DNA from 4 places in the Pseudoalteromonas rubra genome. Region 1 is predicted to be linked to each of the others. Evidence: predicted binding sites of a transcription regulator. Region 1 holds the regulator's gene; each other region holds the start of a gene.
What was found. Region 1 encodes sigma-54, which starts transcription at its own class of promoters, with help from an activator protein. Its sites were predicted from a motif close to GTTGGCACGNNNNTNGNNT; they were not measured.

Region 1 (4,323 bases):
AGATAGAATATATTGGGTTCTGCAAATCCGGGTAGGTATTCCAAAATATCGTCGAGCTCTTGCTGATCTTTTGGCAGGTTACGTACGTCAACGCTCACAGCAATTTTATCATAGCTGTCTGACACACTGCGCACTAATGCGGGCAGCAAGTTGACCGGGATATTATCGGCGCAGTAATAACCCAAGTCTTCCAGAACGCGCAGAGCGACCGATTTTCCTGAGCCAGAACGACCACTGACAATAATTAACTGCACAGAAACTCTCCGTTAGTTGTCAAACTCTTCAATTATCGAGAATAACTCCTGATCATTGTGAGCTTGTCTGATACGTTTACAAAACACCTTGTTCTTAAGTTTATCAGCGATCGTTGCTAAGGTCTGCAAATGTTGTTGATTTTCTCCCTCGGGTACGATGAGTGCCACAAAAATGTCGACGGGTTGATTGTCAATGGCATCAAAGGCAATGCCTTGCTGATTAACAAGCAGCATAGCAACCACTTTATCTATGCCTGACATGCGGCCATGGGGCAGTGCGATCCCTTTTCCTATCCCCGTACTCCCGAGTTTTTCGCGGCTCAATAGTGCATCAAGGATATCATGGGCATTACTGTCTGGAAGCTGGCTGTGAGCCAACTCACTGATGTACTCTAAAATACGTTTCTTACTATTAAAAAGGACCGCAGCTTTGCTGCAGTCCTGTGAAATCAATGAGCTTAGTTTCATGATTAGTGTCGAGTTAGCTTCTCTTTGTGCTTGATCACCTGGCGATCAAGCTTATCGATAAGTCCGTCTATTGCGGCATACATATCCCGGTGTTCGGTTGAGGCAAAAATTTCTCCCCCGTTCACATGTAATGTGGCTTCTGCTTTTTGGATGAGCTTTTCGACATCTAGGATAACATGCACATTATTGATGTGATCAAAGTGCCTTTCTAGCTTCGCAAACTTGTTTGTTACATAGTCTCTTAACGAATCGGTGATTTCTACATGTCGACCAGTTAAATTTAGTTGCATAAGCATTTTCCTTCTGTAGTTACGTCTAAATCAGGCTTTTACGCTGATTGGACGGTGGGATAGCCAAAGACTCTCGGTATTTGGCAATTGTACGTCTAGCCACTTTGATCCCTTGATCTGCCAATACATCCGCAATCTTGCTGTCACTCAATGGCTTAGCAGTGTTTTCCGCGGCAATTAGCTTTTTGATCAATGCTCTGATTGCAGTCGAAGAGCATTCTCCTCCGTTTTCAGTGCTGACATGGCTTGAGAAGAAATACTTCAACTCATAGATACCGCGTGGCGTGTGCATATACTTTTGCGTTGTTACACGTGAAATCGTGGACTCATGCATGTCGACCATTTCGGCCACATCATTCAGTACCATCGGCTTCATTGCCTCGGGGCCATGTTCAAAGAATGCCTGTTGTTGTTGCACAATGCAATTAGTAACTTTTAATAAAGTTTCATTGCGGCTTTCCAGGCTCTTGATGAACCATTTTGCCTCTTGCAGGTGTGAACGAATAAACTGACTGTCTGTGCTCGACTTGACTGAACGGGACATCGCAGCGTAGTGGTCATTCACTCTAATTTTTGGCATTGAATCGGGATTGAGTTCAACAACCCAGCGGCCTTTCACTTTTTTAACCGACACATCCGGGATCACATAGTCAGCTTCTTCCTGCACTATGCTGGCGGCGGGCTTTGGGTTTAGGCCGTGGATCAGGGTCATTACTTCTTTCAGATCCGCTTCTTTGAGTTTGGTTTTTTTCATCAAAGTGCGGTAATCCCGGCTGGCTAACAGCTCGATGTGCTCAGTCAGGATTTCTTTGGTCTGTGCAAGCCAGGGGGTGTTTGGGTCAAACTGGTTGAGCTGAATGCACAGGCATTCTTGCAGGCTGCGTGCCGCAATCCCTACAGGATCAAATAATTGGATCCGTTTCAGTACGGCTTCTACTTCATCCTGCTCAATCGGCTCTTCATCGTTGTCTTGATTTATGCTTTCGACGATGTCTTCACAGCTGATGGTCAATAGGCCTGCATCGTCAACCGCTTCTACAATTGCAAGGGCAATGGCTCTGTCTGTTGGACTAAAAGGCGTCAGTTCCAGCTGCCACATCAGGTACTCTTGCAATGTTTCAGTGGTTTTACCCTGGTAAATGGTTTCGTCTTCCGGCATTGGGCCTGAACTGCTTGCCGGGGCTGCACTGATGTACTCGTCCCAGGTTACGTCCATTGCCAAATCGTCGCTGACGGTGTCTTTGTTCAGTGCAGCATCGCTGTCTTGTTCGTAGTCGCTGACAGCCGCCTCTTCATAGCTGTCGTTGTCACTCGTTGTAGGTTGTTCCAAATCGGAATCCGACTTGGACTGAGTTTCATTGTCTTGTGATTCAGACTCACCTTCTTCCACTTCCAACAAAGGGTTGCTATCAAGCGCTTCTTGGATTTCTTGTTGGAGATCTAGCGTACTCAACTGTAACAGACGAATAGCCTGCTGCAGTTGTGGTGTCATTGTCAGTTGCTGCCCCATGCGCAGCTGTAGCGATTGCCTCATGTATCTCTAACAATCCTTTTTGTTATTTACTTCTAATTTTATAACTATAGCCTGAATTGCTCACCTAGGTAGACATCCCGCACAGTTTGATCGGCCAGAACATGTTCCGGGGTGCCTGCTGCTATCAGTTCACCATGTGACACTATATAAGCTTTCTCACAGACGTCCAGCGTTTCACGCACGTTGTGGTCGGTGATCAGTACGCCTATCCCACGGTTTTTCAGGTGCTCTATAATTTTCTTTATATCTAACACTGAAATGGGATCAACGCCAGCGAAAGGCTCATCTAATAAGATAAATTTTGGATCAGCCGCAAGGGCACGGGCAATTTCTACCCGGCGTCGTTCACCGCCCGATAGAGCCATACCTTGGCTGTCGCGAATATGCTGGATATTAAACTCATCTAACAGTTCATTGAGGATGACTTCTCGTTGTTCTTTATTCAGCTCTTTACGGGTTTCTAAAATGGCCATCAGGTTCTGATAGACGGTCAGCTTGCGAAAAATAGAGGACTCTTGTGGCAGGTAACCAATACCAAGTCTTGCCCGGCTGTGCATTGGTAATAAGGTAATGTCTTGTTCGTCAATGTGTATGCTGCCCTTATCGCTGGGCACCAAGCCGACAATCATATAAAAAGTGGTGGTTTTACCTGCGCCATTCGGGCCAAGGAGGCCAACAATACTGCCAGCTTCAACACTTAACTCAACGTTTTTAACAACCTGTCTGCCCTTATAACTTTTGGCCAGTGCGGTGGCGGTTAATTTACTCACGGATTACCCTTCTCTTGTGGTTGTTGGGGGTTCTCTTTTTCAGGTAACAGAATGGTTCTCACGCGGTTCTGCTCTTGTTCCCCGCGCTGTGCGCTGATCAGCTTCTTTTCCATATCATAAACGATGGTTTGCGCGCTGATTTTTTGTCCTGCCTGACTGATCTCAGCACCGCCTTTGATGGTGAGCATGCGATTTGCGACATCATAGCGCACTTCTTTGGCGCTGGCCTTCAATAACGTACCATCCGCTTGGTGTTCCTGAAATATGGCCGGACTGCCTGTTGCAACCAGCAGTTGCTTATTTTTACCCAGCTCTTCCCGGCGGTGTACTTCGAGGCGATCGGCCAGAATTTTTCGGTCACCGTGAATGATTTCGACGTTTTCTTCGAACACGCCAATATTGGTTTGCAACTGGGCCAGCTGTGTGCCCGAACTGATAATGACCTGATCAGCCGCTGTATTTTCTGCATAAGCTGCAGGATGAAATGCACTTAAAGTGCACAGTAAGATCAGGGAACAGGTTAATTTATTGCTCATAATAAATTGTTTCAGTGTGGTTGATGAGTTCAATGATTTCTGTGTTGAGATCGGCCACTAAGCCTTTCCCTGAAATCGTTAAGTTTGGGCCGGTAATTTCTACCGGGTGTTCAGAGCGCATGTGCTTTTCGTTAATATCGACTTGCACGTGATCGGCGTTGATGTGCTTTATCATGGCATCGGCCGTCAGGTTTGTTGCTTGTACTTTACCCTCCAAGATCAGGGTATTGTTACCATATAAGGTGGCTTCATTGGCTTTGAGTTGCCAGTTTTGTTGATCGTTGTGCAGTGTAAAGATAGGCGCAGTAAAGTGGCTAAACCCCAGCTCCTGATAGAGTTCCATTCTGTCTGCGGTAATCTGATAACTGAGCTGTCCATTTTCTGCGTAATTGGTTTGCTTCAGATCGATAGCGACATAATCTGGCTTGGCCAACACTTCTTCTGAGCGCGGCGCGACCTGGCTCGATTGTG
Region 2 (4,323 bases), 1.1 Mb from region 1:
CTGGTACTTCTTTACCTTTGCCAGGCTCAACCGTAGCCGTTAACTGTGCGGCACTGGTATTGCTTGCATACGGATAGCCACCGACTGTTGGTAGTGTGAATATGTTACCGCCAAGATTACCATCCAGGTCCATACCCAACTGGTTTTGTTGGTTAAAAGCATCAGCAAGCGAAAGTCCAATTTGGCCGAGCTGCGTCTGTGCTGGTACCAGGATGTCATCACGAAATGCCATCAGGCCGCCAATCTTACCTCTGAGACTGACATGATCTACCTCTAACGCCACGGCGGCACCATCAGTAACATCCAGCGTCAGTGCTTTATGGTTCGGATCGGGGTCACCATCCATTGAGAAGAGATTAAAACTGCCATTTTCCATGACCAGAGACTGCCCGGAGCCAAGAAAAACGAGTTTTTCACCATTCCTGCCATCCAGGGTCTCGATGTCTACCAGTTCAGCCAGATCTCTGATGGCCTGATCTCGTTGATTCAGCAAAGAACTGCCACTGCCATCGCTGTTATTACCATTGAGCGCCGCAACTTGGGTATTCATATCACTGATCTTCTGGATCAGGTTATTGGCTTCATCTGAATAAATCGACAATTGCTCATTTACAATATTGCTCTGATCAAACACGATACCGGATAATCGGTCCATCTGATCAATTAAGTTCTGGGCATCCGTCAAAAACAGGGATCGCGCAACCGTTGAGGAAGGTAAATTCATCGCTTCCTGCATATTATTGAACAACGAGTTGATGCTCTGATTCAGGTTATTAGACTCTTCACCAAACAAGGTATCAACCCGCGTGGCTTCCGTCACAAACTGTTCGTAGTAAGCCTCACTCGAAAGATCCCGATTAAGCTGCTTCTGAGCAAACTCGTTGAGTAGGCGAACGGTTTCTCCACGTCCCACCTGGTTATTGACCATAGTGGTGTGTTCAGTCCGCTCACGAACATAACCTTTGGTATTCAGGTTTGCGATGTTTTTACTGGTCGTCTGGAGTAATTCAGAGCTGGCTCTAACCCCGGATGTACCAATATTCATAAGATTAAATGACATCTTAATTTACTCCCTGATGCACTGACGCTGACAACATGGACTGAAATTCTCCTCTGTCCAACACACGTTTAATTTTTTCTGCATAATCTGGATCGGTTGCATACCCTGCCTGTTGCAGGGCATCCAGGTATTGGTCCGGATTGTCTGTCTTAGTTAAGGCCTCTTGATAACGAGGATTGGATTGCAGGAAATCGACATAATCATTGATGCTATCTTTCAGCGAATCATACGCTCTGAAGTTCGCCTGCTTTTTCACTGGCAAACCTTGCTCAAACTCCAGCGTCATTTTACTGGCACTGTCGCCATGCCAGCGCTTATCGGCTTTTATGTTAAACAGGTTTAAACTGCTTTCACCGTCCTGGCGCGCAATGATGTGCTTGCCCCAGCCTGTTTCCAGTGCCGCCTGAGCAACCATCACTGCTGGATTCAGGCCAATCTTGGCAGCTGCTGACTTAGCATGCTCCCAGAGCTGACTAACAAAAGACTCAGGATCATCGAATTGCACCTCTTTGGATGCACTTTCAGTCACTTCAGGCTGTTGCTCTGCTTTGCGCTGCCCGGCTTCACCATTCGCTATCCGATCGCTTTGCAGCTCCGCGCCGGTGCGCAGCACAGAACTGGGCATATACCCATCCCGATTAGGCGACAATTGCTGCACAATCAGATCAGCAAGACCCAGACTCCCCTCGCTGGAGAGTTGCATAGACATCTGCTGATCATGCATGTCACGATAAAATTTGACGCTGCTGGAATTAAATGGACTATCTTTATCCTCCAGAACCTCATTGGCCTTTCGCATGCTGGACAACATCATCTGAGTGAAAATTGACTCGAACTGCTGAGCCGCTTTGCGCAACACTTCTTCAGAGGCATTGGCGTCTCCGGTACTTTTCAGTGCGTCCTGTCTTAACGAGTTCAGATCTGTTAAGTCATAGAAACTTTGGTTGCGAGTCGGATCAGTATTCATTGCTCGAAATCACATCAATATACATAACCAATTACAATGCAATTATTGAGCCAAAAAAAAGCCCCATAAAATGGGGCTAACTAATTGATTATAAAATAAGCATCAAATGACGACTAATTGACCATGTATTGCGCCAGCTTCTTTCAGCGCCTCAAGTATCGCCATCAAATCGCCAGGGGCAGCACCCACTGCATTGATTGCACGGACCAAATCATCCAGGCTTGAACCGGGGTCAAATACAAACGCCCGCGAATCGTCCTGGTCAACATCGACAATGCTTTGACGTGTCACTACAGTTTCACCTTCTGTCAAAGGCTGTGGCTGAGACACATTCATTTGTTCAGCAATGGTCACCGTCAATCCACCATGCGTAATCGCAGCTGGCTGCAGTTTCACTTCTTTGCCAATAACAATGGTACCTGTGCGTGAGTTAACGATAATCTTGGCTGACGTATCTGCTGGCGTGAACTCCAGGTTTTCCAGAGTCGACAAATAAGCAACACGCTGAGAAGGATCGCGAGGTGCAATGACTCGCACAGAAGCAGCATCCATAGCTTGCGCACTTTGTGGGCCAACCAGATCATTAATTGTATCGGCCAAACGCTTAGCGGTTGTAAAGTCGGGCCGATTCAGATTAAAAGTGATGTGATCTCCCTGAGTGAACGGGCTTCTGACTGCACGTTCAACTGTACCACCATTTGGAATACGACCAACCGTTGGCGTGTTAATGACGACCCGGCTGCCGTCTAGCCCCTCGGCACCCAAACCACCCACAATCATGCTGCCCTGAGCGATCGCATACACATTGCCATCCACACCTTTAAGGAAAGTTTGCAGCAAAGTCCCGCCACGCAAACTGCCTGCACTACCGATAGATGACACAGTGACGTCAATAGTTTGACCAGGTTTCACAAAGGCTGGTAACTCTGCGTGAACAGCCACTGCTGCCACATTCTTAATTTTCGGCTTAAGGTTTGCCGGCATGGTAATGCCAAAGCTGTTTAACATGCCCTTGAAGCTTTGCTCTGTAAAGCGAGTTTGCTCCCCTGTACCCGGTAAGCCCACTACCAGACCATAACCAACTAGTTGGTTTGAACGAACTCCCTCAACCATAGTCACGTCTTTGATACGCTCTGCTTGCGCAAACTGGCTGCCGATAAGTGCCATGGTTAGCACGAGCACATTAAATAATTTCATAGTTTGCTTCCTCAAAATGGCATAATGGCGCTCATAAAGAACTTAGTCAGCCAACCTGCACTCTGCACTTCCTGCGTATCGCCTTTACCTGAGTACTGAATACGCGCATTAGCAATACGATTTGACTCTACCGTATTATCGGCATTCACATCCTGCGGTCTGACGAGTCCTTCGAGACGAATAAACTCTTCTCCAGTATTCAGTGTCAGCCACTTTTCACCTCGGATCACCAGATTACCATTTGGCAAAACCCGCATCACGTTAACTGAGATATTACCAATCAGGCTGTTTGACTGATTGGCCTGCGCATCACCCTGAAATGACGAATTCGAGCCTGCATCCAGCTGAATACTTTTGTTCCCCCAGTTGACCGCCGCGCCGCCTAAACCCAGTATAGGGTCTATTTCCACTTCACTGTCTTTATCCAGCTTAGAATTGGCCGCTTTTGAAGCCTGAGTCGACTCTCGTAGCACTACCGTAATGATATCGCCGGTGCGAAGCGCCTTTTTATCTGAGTACAGATCGTTGGCATAAGCGTTGAACAGCGATCCTGTTGGCACGACTGGCGCCGCTTCTGCTTCCGGATACATGGGCGCGTAGTAAGGATCGTCCCGCTTAACATCTTTATTTTGCGTTGTTGTACAGCCACTGAGTGCTATACAGCCTGCCGCTAACAGGCCAAGTGTACATAACTTGTCCATACTACCCCCAATCTTTTAAAGCTGCTGATTAATGTAACTAAGCATCTCATCAACTGACTTAATTACTTTCGAGTTCATCTCGTAAACCCGTTGTGTTTCAATCAGATTGACCAGCTCTTCGGTGACATTAACGTTTGAAGTTTCCAACGCCCCCTGAACAATAGAACCAAGTCCTTCAACACCCGGGTTCCCCTGCACTGGCGCACCGCTAACGGCAGTTTCGGTGTAAAGGTTCTGACCAATTGGTTCAAGACCAGACGGGTTAATAAAATCACTTATAACCAGCTGACCGATTACCGTATTAGCCGCTTCCCCCTGGATACTGACAGAAACTTCACCATCCTGAGAAATAGTGATGGAATTTGCATTGTCCGGAACGTTCATTTCAGGTTGTACCG
Region 3 (4,323 bases), 740 kb from region 1:
TCTCGCAACGGAGACAACCTCAAGGAAATCGCGCGCACTAAGCTCACGACCTTAAATCAGCTTCAAAAATTGGACAAAGACCTCTCCAAATACCCGCAAAGCACGTTCAGCCATGACGAAATTGTCCCCTTAACCGACCAGGTTAAAGCGTTATTGTATCACTGTAAGAAACAAAATGACGTAAACGCACAGGCGGCGCATCAGGCACAACTTACAGTGCGTGAACTTAAAGACATTTTGATTGGTGCGCCAACTTCAATGACCTATGGTCAGGATGGCAGTGTGGTGTCTAACATGGGTGAGTTGGTTAAAAACCTCAAAGCCTGATCAGTTTGGTCGGGCTAAGCCTTTGTGGGAAACAAGTTTTTTGTAATCACTAGGATCACGCCAAACACTTCGGCCAGAGTCCCTGCCATATATAAGTTAAGCGTCCACTCCTCAAAGTGCAATTTATCCATACCAACCAGCACCAACACTAAATTCATAATGAATAACTGAACAACCAAAATCCCGATAAACCACCAGGCATATTTCTGCTTCAGGCCTCGATCTGACTCTGCATCTTTGACCTTCTGAACTTGCATGGGGTCCACATTGGTGAACTTGTTTTCTTTGAAGTTATGCTTAATTTGCGCAGCAAACGATGACTGCTCTGCCTTTTGCGCTTCCCTGCTTTGTGCCATTACAACAGCTCCAGCGCATTGAGCTTATATTTGAGTGCTTCAACGGACACACCAAAATGAATGGCCATCTCAAAATGAGCAACTTTCTTACGGTGCAACCGTTTCACTTCTTCATTGGGCATCAGCAAGTTTGCAGCAAACTGGTTGGCAAACACTTCTTCCTCGTCTTCGCCGGTTGACGCGCTCGGACCTCTGAGGTCGATATATTCGTATTCTTTATCTGTGTTGTCAGACTCGATGCGAGAAATATAATGACCCAGCTCATGGGCACAGCTAAACCGCTTACGATTTAAATGATCGTCCTGATGCAGCACAATAACAGGATCGACGCCGGCTTCTTTGATCAACGCCCCGGACACTTTATCCGGCAGCGCCATCTCAACAACTTCCAGCCCAAGTGACTTACAGATAGTAACAGGATCAACCGGAAACTGGCTGTCACACCATAAACGACTAAGCACTTTTTGAGCTTCATTTCTCGGATCCAGCACCGACAAACCTCCTATTGACCTGACCATTCACCTCAGCCGCGCTGAGGCAGTGTGTATATTTAAACAGTATAAATTGAAGGCACACTGAAAGCAAAGGACATAATTTGCCGGTTTTATTGACTAAGCTGCGCTCAGTAATACGTTACCCGTTCCACCTTGCGTGGCTTAACCTCACCAATATACAAATCGTAAACACGCTTCATATCCAGCTCCAGCTCAGTGGTGTAAATATCCCCAACCGCATAGCTCTTCATAACCTTAGCGCCACGAATAAGACCCTGCACCTGGCTGCGTAATCCATCATTTTGCGCCACAGCCCCCTGTACCGTCGTACTGGCACTTAATCTGTGACCATACACCTGCTCGGCCAACTCACGGTAAGCTTCCAGTTTTGATACCTTAATGGCCATCAGCATTTTTTCGCTCTCACTGCTGCCTGGCTGTGAACTTAAAGGGGCATAGCCGACTGCTTTGAGGACCGGGTAAGAGTCGGGCTTCACATAACTGTATTCCACATGTTTATCTATGATAGAGCTACATCCTGCCAGCCCCAGTACCGTTGCAACAGCACAGGACTTGACCAGGCTGACTACCCGTTGATGCCAAAGCGCTCTAAACTGATTCATAGGGGTAACTCCTCTGTGTGGCCCATTGGCCATATCATCAAGTAAGCAATCTGTATGCACAAACCTTGCCAACACCATTGGCACGGGACTTGCTGAGTTAGAACAGAGATTTGCAATCAGTTCGGTAATAAGTCATGAAATTGTCGCGTATTATGAGTGTGTTACTGGCCACCGCCAGTTTTGGGGCCAGTGCAGAGTGGTTTGAAGTCACAGGCTATGCCAATGCCCACACCGAAGACATGGCCGAAGCACGACAAGAAGCCGTACAGGATGCCATTACGCAAGCACTGATCTTCTCCGGAGCAACCGTATCCAGTGTCCAGACACTGGCTGACGGGGTGTTAACACAAGATCAGATCAAGATTAAAAGTCATGGCGAGATCCAGCAAATCAATCTGGTATCCGAACAAAAACAAGATGGTATCGTCAGTGTGACTTTGCACCTGGATATCTTCCCCAAGCTGGAACAGTGCACACAAGCCGCCGTTGCGAAACAAGTGACGATCACGCAAAGCCAGCTCATTCAGCCTCATCAGGCACGCCTGGGTCAAATTTTTGACATTGCCAAGGCCACCAGCGAACGACTTTATCATACCCTGGCACAACGCAAACTGACCGTGAAACCCATTCCTTATCTGGATCATGCGATCAACGCCCGCCCCTTTTTCACTCAACGCTTTGAATATGATGAACAACTGATCGACTCTTTGACCACGCTAAGCAATAGTCAATATGTGCTGATGAGCCAGATCACAGACGTCGCTGCCGGGGAACAAATGAATGACGATTACGCATTCTGGCAGGATGAGGAATACGTGCGCAGCTTTAAAATCGATTTTGTCGCATTCGATGCCCTTACCCGGGATAAAGTGTGGCAAAAACACTATGCCGTCAGTGGCGTCTGGCCTTACGAAAAGACCAAGATTGTTGACGTCTATAGCGACACCTTCTGGCGTACCAATTATGCTAAACAGATCCAGAGCGTTTTTAACAGCGTGGCCCAGGATCTGGACTCAGCCCTGTCCTGTCTGCCCAGCAGAGGCAAAATTTTACATCGTGAGCAGGGCAAGCTGGTCATCAATCTGGGCAGCAACCATGGTATTGAGATAGGCCAGTTGCTGACGATTTCTCATCGCCGGGATATGCAAAGCGCGACCAACCAGTTTTTTGCACAGAGTATCAAAACACTCAATCAGGTGCGTGTCACTCAAGTGAATGCACAAAATGCGATCGCCGAAAATATCTCAAAACGCCCGCTGAATAATATTCAGATCAATGATTTGGTGGAAGTCATGGTACAAAAACAGGAAGATTTTGCGCTGTAAACAGACGTATAGTTTCGTCAACTATAACGTGGCGGCCCCTGCAGGAATCGAACCTGCAACTATCCCTTAGGAGGGGACTGTTATATCCATTTAACTAAGAGGCCACAGCGCGGTGTCAAAATAGTAAGCCTTTTCAGCTTATTGGTCAACCGATTGATTCTTAATAAAAATTAAATACGCTTTTATGAGTAGTGAGGCTGGCAGTGACGCGGTACACGCCCTGCCGGGTTGAGATTATCTGGCCGCGGTTGCGCCTGAATCCAGCACAAAGTAAGGAATAGTCACCATGCAACTGGCAACCACGAGACGGCTTTCAAAGTCCAGCAAACGCGCATTGACCTCAACACCCCGATCACGATAGATCATCGTGCCAGAGAGCACATGACTGGGGTCTGGTTTACCCGGTAAAGCTCTGTTATCCCGTGAAAAAACGAAATCACCGCTGCGCGTGACCTGGATCTGTTGCTGCGACTTAAAATCCAGTGCCGCATAGCCGAGCTTCTGAAAAGCATGGATCAGGTTTTCTGACAGCTGATTACCCAACTGGTTGCTGCTTCGCAGCGTATCATCAAAGCTTACAAAGCTCGTCACCGCCACCGAATGTGGGTGTACGCCCAGCAAAGAGTCGGATAACTCCAGCGCTATCTGAGATGCATAGTTGGCGACCTGTTTACGATGCCGCTCACTCACAAACCCCGGATCAACCGGATGCTCAGCTTCAGGCGCCTGTTCTTCCAACGCCTCGTAAAGCACTTCTATTTCACGAAATTTTGCCACTTTAGGTGTCATGGCAGTGGTCGTTACTGTTGACGAGGCAGGTTGCTTGCCCATCATCTGACAGCCACTCAACATCACGACCGACAGCGTTAAGCCACTCAGAATGCGTGTTTTCATGATCACTCACCCGCTCTTTGTAACCGGATCCCGTCGTGGATCGCACCGTCTCTCAGCGCATTCACCACTGACTGAGGCAAAAACCCTTGTGCTGTACCAACCACCATTTTGCTTTGCATGCCCACTATCCGGGCGTTGACTAAGATCCCGCCCTGGTGATGCGACAGCGTGCCTGCCAGCACGTATTTAAACGGCAGCTCATCAGACAGCTCTAAAAAATCACGGCTGAAAATGAAATCACCATGTTTGGTGACTCGCATAAAATCCGTTGTTTTAAAGTCAATGACCGGCACACCAAAATTAT
Region 4 (4,323 bases), 900 kb from region 1:
GTGACGCCGCATTTTGCGTTACCAGGCAGCGTACATTATTACACCTGGTTTGATGACAATACGATCGCCTATGCCATTGCCGGCCGTATTTATACCCGACATTTGGATAACCCTGATAAGGTCTTGCTTTGGCGAAATTTGTCTGCGTATTGCCCAGGGACGATTTCACGCTTGAGTAAGCAAGGACCGCGACTGGTATTTGTGTGTAACCAGGCATAACTGAGGTCGCCATTGAGTGTAAAACACTGACACACTGGTTGGGATCAATTACAATGGACACAGATATATTTTTAGGAAAATGACTATGACCGTCTTAGTTACCGGTGGTGCCGGGTATATTGGTTCGCATACTGTGCTGGAGTTGCTTAGTGAAGGCAAGGATGTGATTGTTGTCGATAACTTAAGTAATTCCTCTCAGCAGTCTTTGCAGCGTGTAGAGGCATTAACAGGGCGCACCGCGACGTTTTACCAGGGCGATATTTGTGATAAAGCATTTCTCGACCGCGTTTTTGCGCAACACCGGGTAACCCAGGTGATCCACTTTGCGGGATTAAAAGCTGTGGGAGAGTCGGTGCAGAAACCGGTTGAATATTACCAAAATAATGTCCAGGGAACGTTAACTTTGCTGGATGCGATGCGTGATGCTGACGTATTCCAGCTGGTATTCAGTTCTTCTGCGACAGTGTATGGCGATCCGGCCAACTTACCTATTCGTGAAGACTTCCCGGTAGGCGGGACAACTAACCCATACGGTACCTCTAAGCTGATGGTGGAGATGATCCTGCAGGACTTAGCTAAGTCAGATCCGCGCTGGTCGTTTGCGATTTTGCGCTATTTCAATCCGGTAGGGGCGCACATATCTGGCAAGATAGGGGAAGATCCCAATGGCATCCCAAACAACTTGCTGCCTTATATTGCGCAGGTTGCGGTGGGCAAGCTAGACACGCTGGGTGTTTTTGGTAATGACTATGATACGCACGATGGCACAGGTGTACGTGATTACATTCACGTTGTAGACCTCGCTATTGGTCACCTCAAAGCGCTGGACAAGATTGCAGCTCAGGCTGGGGCGCATATTTTTAACCTGGGTACAGGTAATGGTTACTCTGTGCTCGACATGGTTAAAGCGTTTGAAAAAGCGGCGGGTAAGCCGGTGAACTATGAAATCAAACCGCGTCGTGATGGTGACATCGCGGCCTGCTATGCGGCACCCGAAAAAGCATTCAATGAGCTGGGTTGGCGAGCAGAGCGCGGCATCGATGAAATGATGCAGGACACCTGGCGCTGGCAAAGCCAAAACCCGAACGGATATGAAGGGTAAGCCTCAGTAAGCGGCCTGTTTTGGCCGCTCTCTCCTTTCACTGCATTATCGCTGGATGAAACTCCCCGCAACAGCGTGTATAATTCGCTCCTTATCTATTTTGATAACCACAAGCGACGCCTTATTTGCAGAGCATGGGCTGGGATGTGGTTAGGTTATTGACGCAGGTAGCGGTTTGGAGCCGTGTAATTGGGCGTTTCAGAGGTAGTATGACAAACACAGATAAAACAGGCGCCAGCCCAGTAAAGACAGTTGATTCAGCGTTTCGCCGCTTCTCCGTTGCACCGATGTTGGATTGGACGGACCGTCATTGCCGGACCTTTCACCGTAAACTGACTAAGCATGCGGTACTGTATACCGAAATGATCACCACCGGTGCTATCATCTTTGGCAAAGGCGATTATTTGCACTTTGGTGAGCATGAAATGCCAGTGGCACTGCAGCTCGGTGGCTCCGATCCCAAAGCGCTGGCTGAATGTGCTAAACGCGCCGAACAATACGGCTACAACGAAGTAAACCTCAACGTGGGCTGTCCATCAGACAGAGTACAAAATGGTCGCTTTGGTGCTTGTTTGATGGCAGAGCCTGAGCTGGTCGCTGAGTGTGTTGCGGCGATGAAAAGCGAAGTCTCTATCCCGGTAACGGTAAAAACTCGGATTGGTATTGATGAGCAGGATTCCTATGAATTTTTGACCCGCCTGATTGAGGCCTCAAAGAGAGCCGGCTGTGATGATTTTATTATCCATGCCCGTAAAGCCTGGCTGCAGGGTCTGAGTCCCAAGGAAAACCGGGAAATTCCGCCGCTGGATTACCCGCGCGTGTACAAATTGAAGCAGGATTATTCGGATCTGCACATCAGCATCAATGGTGGCGTTAAAACCATTGAAGAGTGTCAGCACCACTTGGCACACCTGGATGGCGTGATGATAGGCCGAGAAGCCTATAGCAACCCCTTTATGCTCGCTGAGGTTGACAGTGCTCTGTATGGTGCACCTGCGTTTACCCAGACTCGTCATCAGGTAGTTCGTAGTATGTACGACTATATTGAAGCAGAGATGTCAAAGGGGGCTAACTTTTGGCACATTGCGCGCCATATGCTGGGGATTTTCCAAAATCAGCCCGGTGCACGTGGCTTCCGTCGTCATTTGTCGGAAAATGGTCACGGTAAAAGCGCCGATATCAGTGTCATGGAAAAGGCGCTGACCTTTGTTCCTGAACTATAGTTCTTATTTTGGTCAAAAAAGCTAATTATATGCTTTTTTGACCAAATACCCTTCCTTTCTTTTTTCTTCTTTTCTCAAATTAAAACCTTAAGTCATTGATTTTAAATTATTGTTTGTTTTTGGCATAAACCTTGGAATAAGTTAATCAACATTAGCTTACTCAAGGAGCCTGTCATGGCCTTAATCGATCGAATTGAAGATTTAATCAAAGCCGAGTTCAATGCGTTGCTCGACAAAGCGGATGATCCTGAAAAGAACCAGCGTCAGATACTGACTCAGCTAGAAGTGGCACTGACTGAGTGCCGCAGCACTGTGGTACAGGTGATCTGTGAACAAAAAGCGCTGGTACGCCGTGAGCAAGTGGTGAATAAAAAAGTTGAGCAGTGGCAGCAGCAGGCTGAGTATGCTTTGCAAAAAGACCGCGAAGATTTGGCCCGGGCAGCACTGATGGAAAAGCAGGCATGCCAGCAGACGCTGCAACACATTGAAGAAGAAGCAACACAGCTGCAACAGATCCACGACAAGTTGGCGCAGGATGCACGCTCGCTGAGCGAAAAAATACATCAATTGCGACAAAAAGAGGCGCAGCTGGCTCGGCGAGAGCACACTGCCACCACGCAGCTGAAAGCGCGCAGCGTGGCCAGTCAGCAGTCGATAGCAGCAGCGTTAACTCGCTTTGAGCATCTGGAGCGCAAAGTTGAGCGAGTAGAAGCTGAAGTGGACAGCTATGACTTGGTAAGTAAGGAGCAAGCACAATGGCAGGCATTGGAAAGCCTGGCTCGGGAAGAGCAGGTCGACAAGGCGTTGGCTGAATTGAAACAAAGAAATCAACCGGCTTAGGTATTGGCACTATCGGTCGCCGAAGGGCACCCGGTGTAGCAGCAATGAGGAGAACTCTGATGACAGAACATGACACTTATTACCATACGACACGCTCACAACCGCCTCGTAAAAAGCTCGGTGGGGTATGTAGCAAGCTGGCAAACAGACTGGATATGCCAACCTGGCTGGTTCGCCTAATCACGGTGTTATTAGCACTGAAAGCACCTGTGTTAGTTGTGATGGCGTATTTTATCGCCTGGGTAGTGCTGTCGGAGCGTACTTAGGAGGCATTATGAAAGCGGCATTGATCTTACTGATTGGCTTGGTTGTGTTATCGGCTTTTTCCTGGGTGTCCTCTCCATTGGCCTGGTTCAGTGTGCCAGAGATGGTTTTGGATGTAAGTTGGGTCGGGATTGAAATGCTTAGCCTGTTTGTCGCGATGATCGCCGTTTTTGCCTTACTGGCATTGCTGAGTATAGGGTTGCTTGGCGTGATATTAGTTGTGCTCATTGGGCTAGTGTTAGCATTACTATTTAACTCTGTTCTCATTGCCATTCCGTTATTGTTCCTGGTTGCAATCGGCTGGTTGGTGAGCGATAAGCAGGCGCTGTGTTAAGGCGTCTGGCCGGAGGGGCTGCATTAGGGAGCAGCCCCTTTACGAACACTGTACGGCTGTAAAGAAATGGTGATGAAAGCGCGTTAAACTAAGGGCAATGTGGTATAGTAAACGGACTATACTCAACAAGGAAAGCGCTTATGATCAAAAATTTAGCCTTTTTTATGCTGTGTTCATTGCCTTGGATGTCACAGGCACATCCGGACCACACGCATGGCGAATCTCATCACCATGCGCACGCCGAGCAGGGCGTAGTGCAACTGACACACGCTACGCTGCGTGACTTTTTGCCCATGGCCAGCTCCACTGCCGGCTATTTCACACTTGCCAATAACAGCCAA

Region 2: a site for sigma-54 is predicted at 2,064-2,082, ahead of flgJ (flagellar assembly peptidoglycan hydrolase FlgJ). Genes of this name have one in related genera too.
Region 3: a site for sigma-54 is predicted at 1,877-1,895, ahead of AT705_RS17055 (flagellar assembly protein T N-terminal domain-containing protein). Genes of this name have one in related genera too.
Region 4: a site for sigma-54 is predicted at 2,663-2,681, ahead of AT705_RS10250 (PspA/IM30 family protein). Genes of this name have one in related genera too.

The regions. Positions count from the first base shown of each region.
Region 1 is NZ_CP013611.1:3,217,797-3,222,119, forward strand. Features, by position in the region: gene rapZ (RNase adapter RapZ) at 1-254, opposite strand, end outside; gene AT705_RS14015 (PTS sugar transporter subunit IIA) at 267-722, opposite strand; gene hpf (ribosome hibernation promoting factor) at 725-1,012, opposite strand; gene AT705_RS14025 (RNA polymerase factor sigma-54) at 1,038-2,546, opposite strand; gene lptB (LPS export ABC transporter ATP-binding protein) at 2,591-3,316, opposite strand; gene lptA (lipopolysaccharide transport periplasmic protein LptA) at 3,313-3,852, opposite strand; gene lptC (LPS export ABC transporter periplasmic protein LptC) at 3,842-4,323, opposite strand, start outside.
Region 2 is NZ_CP013611.1:4,315,586-4,319,908, reverse strand. Features, by position in the region: gene flgK (flagellar hook-associated protein FlgK) at 1-1,060, opposite strand, end outside; gene flgJ (flagellar assembly peptidoglycan hydrolase FlgJ) at 1,062-2,027, opposite strand; gene AT705_RS18485 (flagellar basal body P-ring protein FlgI) at 2,130-3,224, opposite strand; gene flgH (flagellar basal body L-ring protein FlgH) at 3,236-3,925, opposite strand; gene flgG (flagellar basal-body rod protein FlgG) at 3,941-4,323, opposite strand, start outside.
Region 3 is NZ_CP013611.1:3,957,413-3,961,735, reverse strand. Features, by position in the region: gene flgN (flagellar protein FlgN) at 1-327, shown strand, start outside; gene AT705_RS17070 (hypothetical protein) at 342-683, opposite strand; gene AT705_RS17065 (ImmA/IrrE family metallo-endopeptidase) at 683-1,174, opposite strand; gene AT705_RS17060 (LPP20 family lipoprotein) at 1,306-1,800, opposite strand; gene AT705_RS17055 (flagellar assembly protein T N-terminal domain-containing protein) at 1,953-3,125, shown strand; tRNA gene AT705_RS17050 (tRNA-Arg) at 3,155-3,229, opposite strand; gene AT705_RS17045 (FlgO family outer membrane protein) at 3,360-4,019, opposite strand; gene AT705_RS17040 (FlgO family outer membrane protein) at 4,022-4,323, opposite strand, start outside.
Region 4 is NZ_CP013611.1:2,318,252-2,322,574, reverse strand. Features, by position in the region: gene AT705_RS10265 (hypothetical protein) at 1-219, shown strand, start outside; gene galE (UDP-glucose 4-epimerase GalE) at 305-1,321, shown strand; gene dusA (tRNA dihydrouridine(20/20a) synthase DusA) at 1,531-2,544, shown strand; gene AT705_RS10250 (PspA/IM30 family protein) at 2,719-3,384, shown strand; gene AT705_RS10245 (PspC domain-containing protein) at 3,444-3,650, shown strand; gene AT705_RS10240 (hypothetical protein) at 3,659-3,982, shown strand; gene AT705_RS10235 (copper chaperone PCu(A)C) at 4,123-4,323, shown strand, end outside.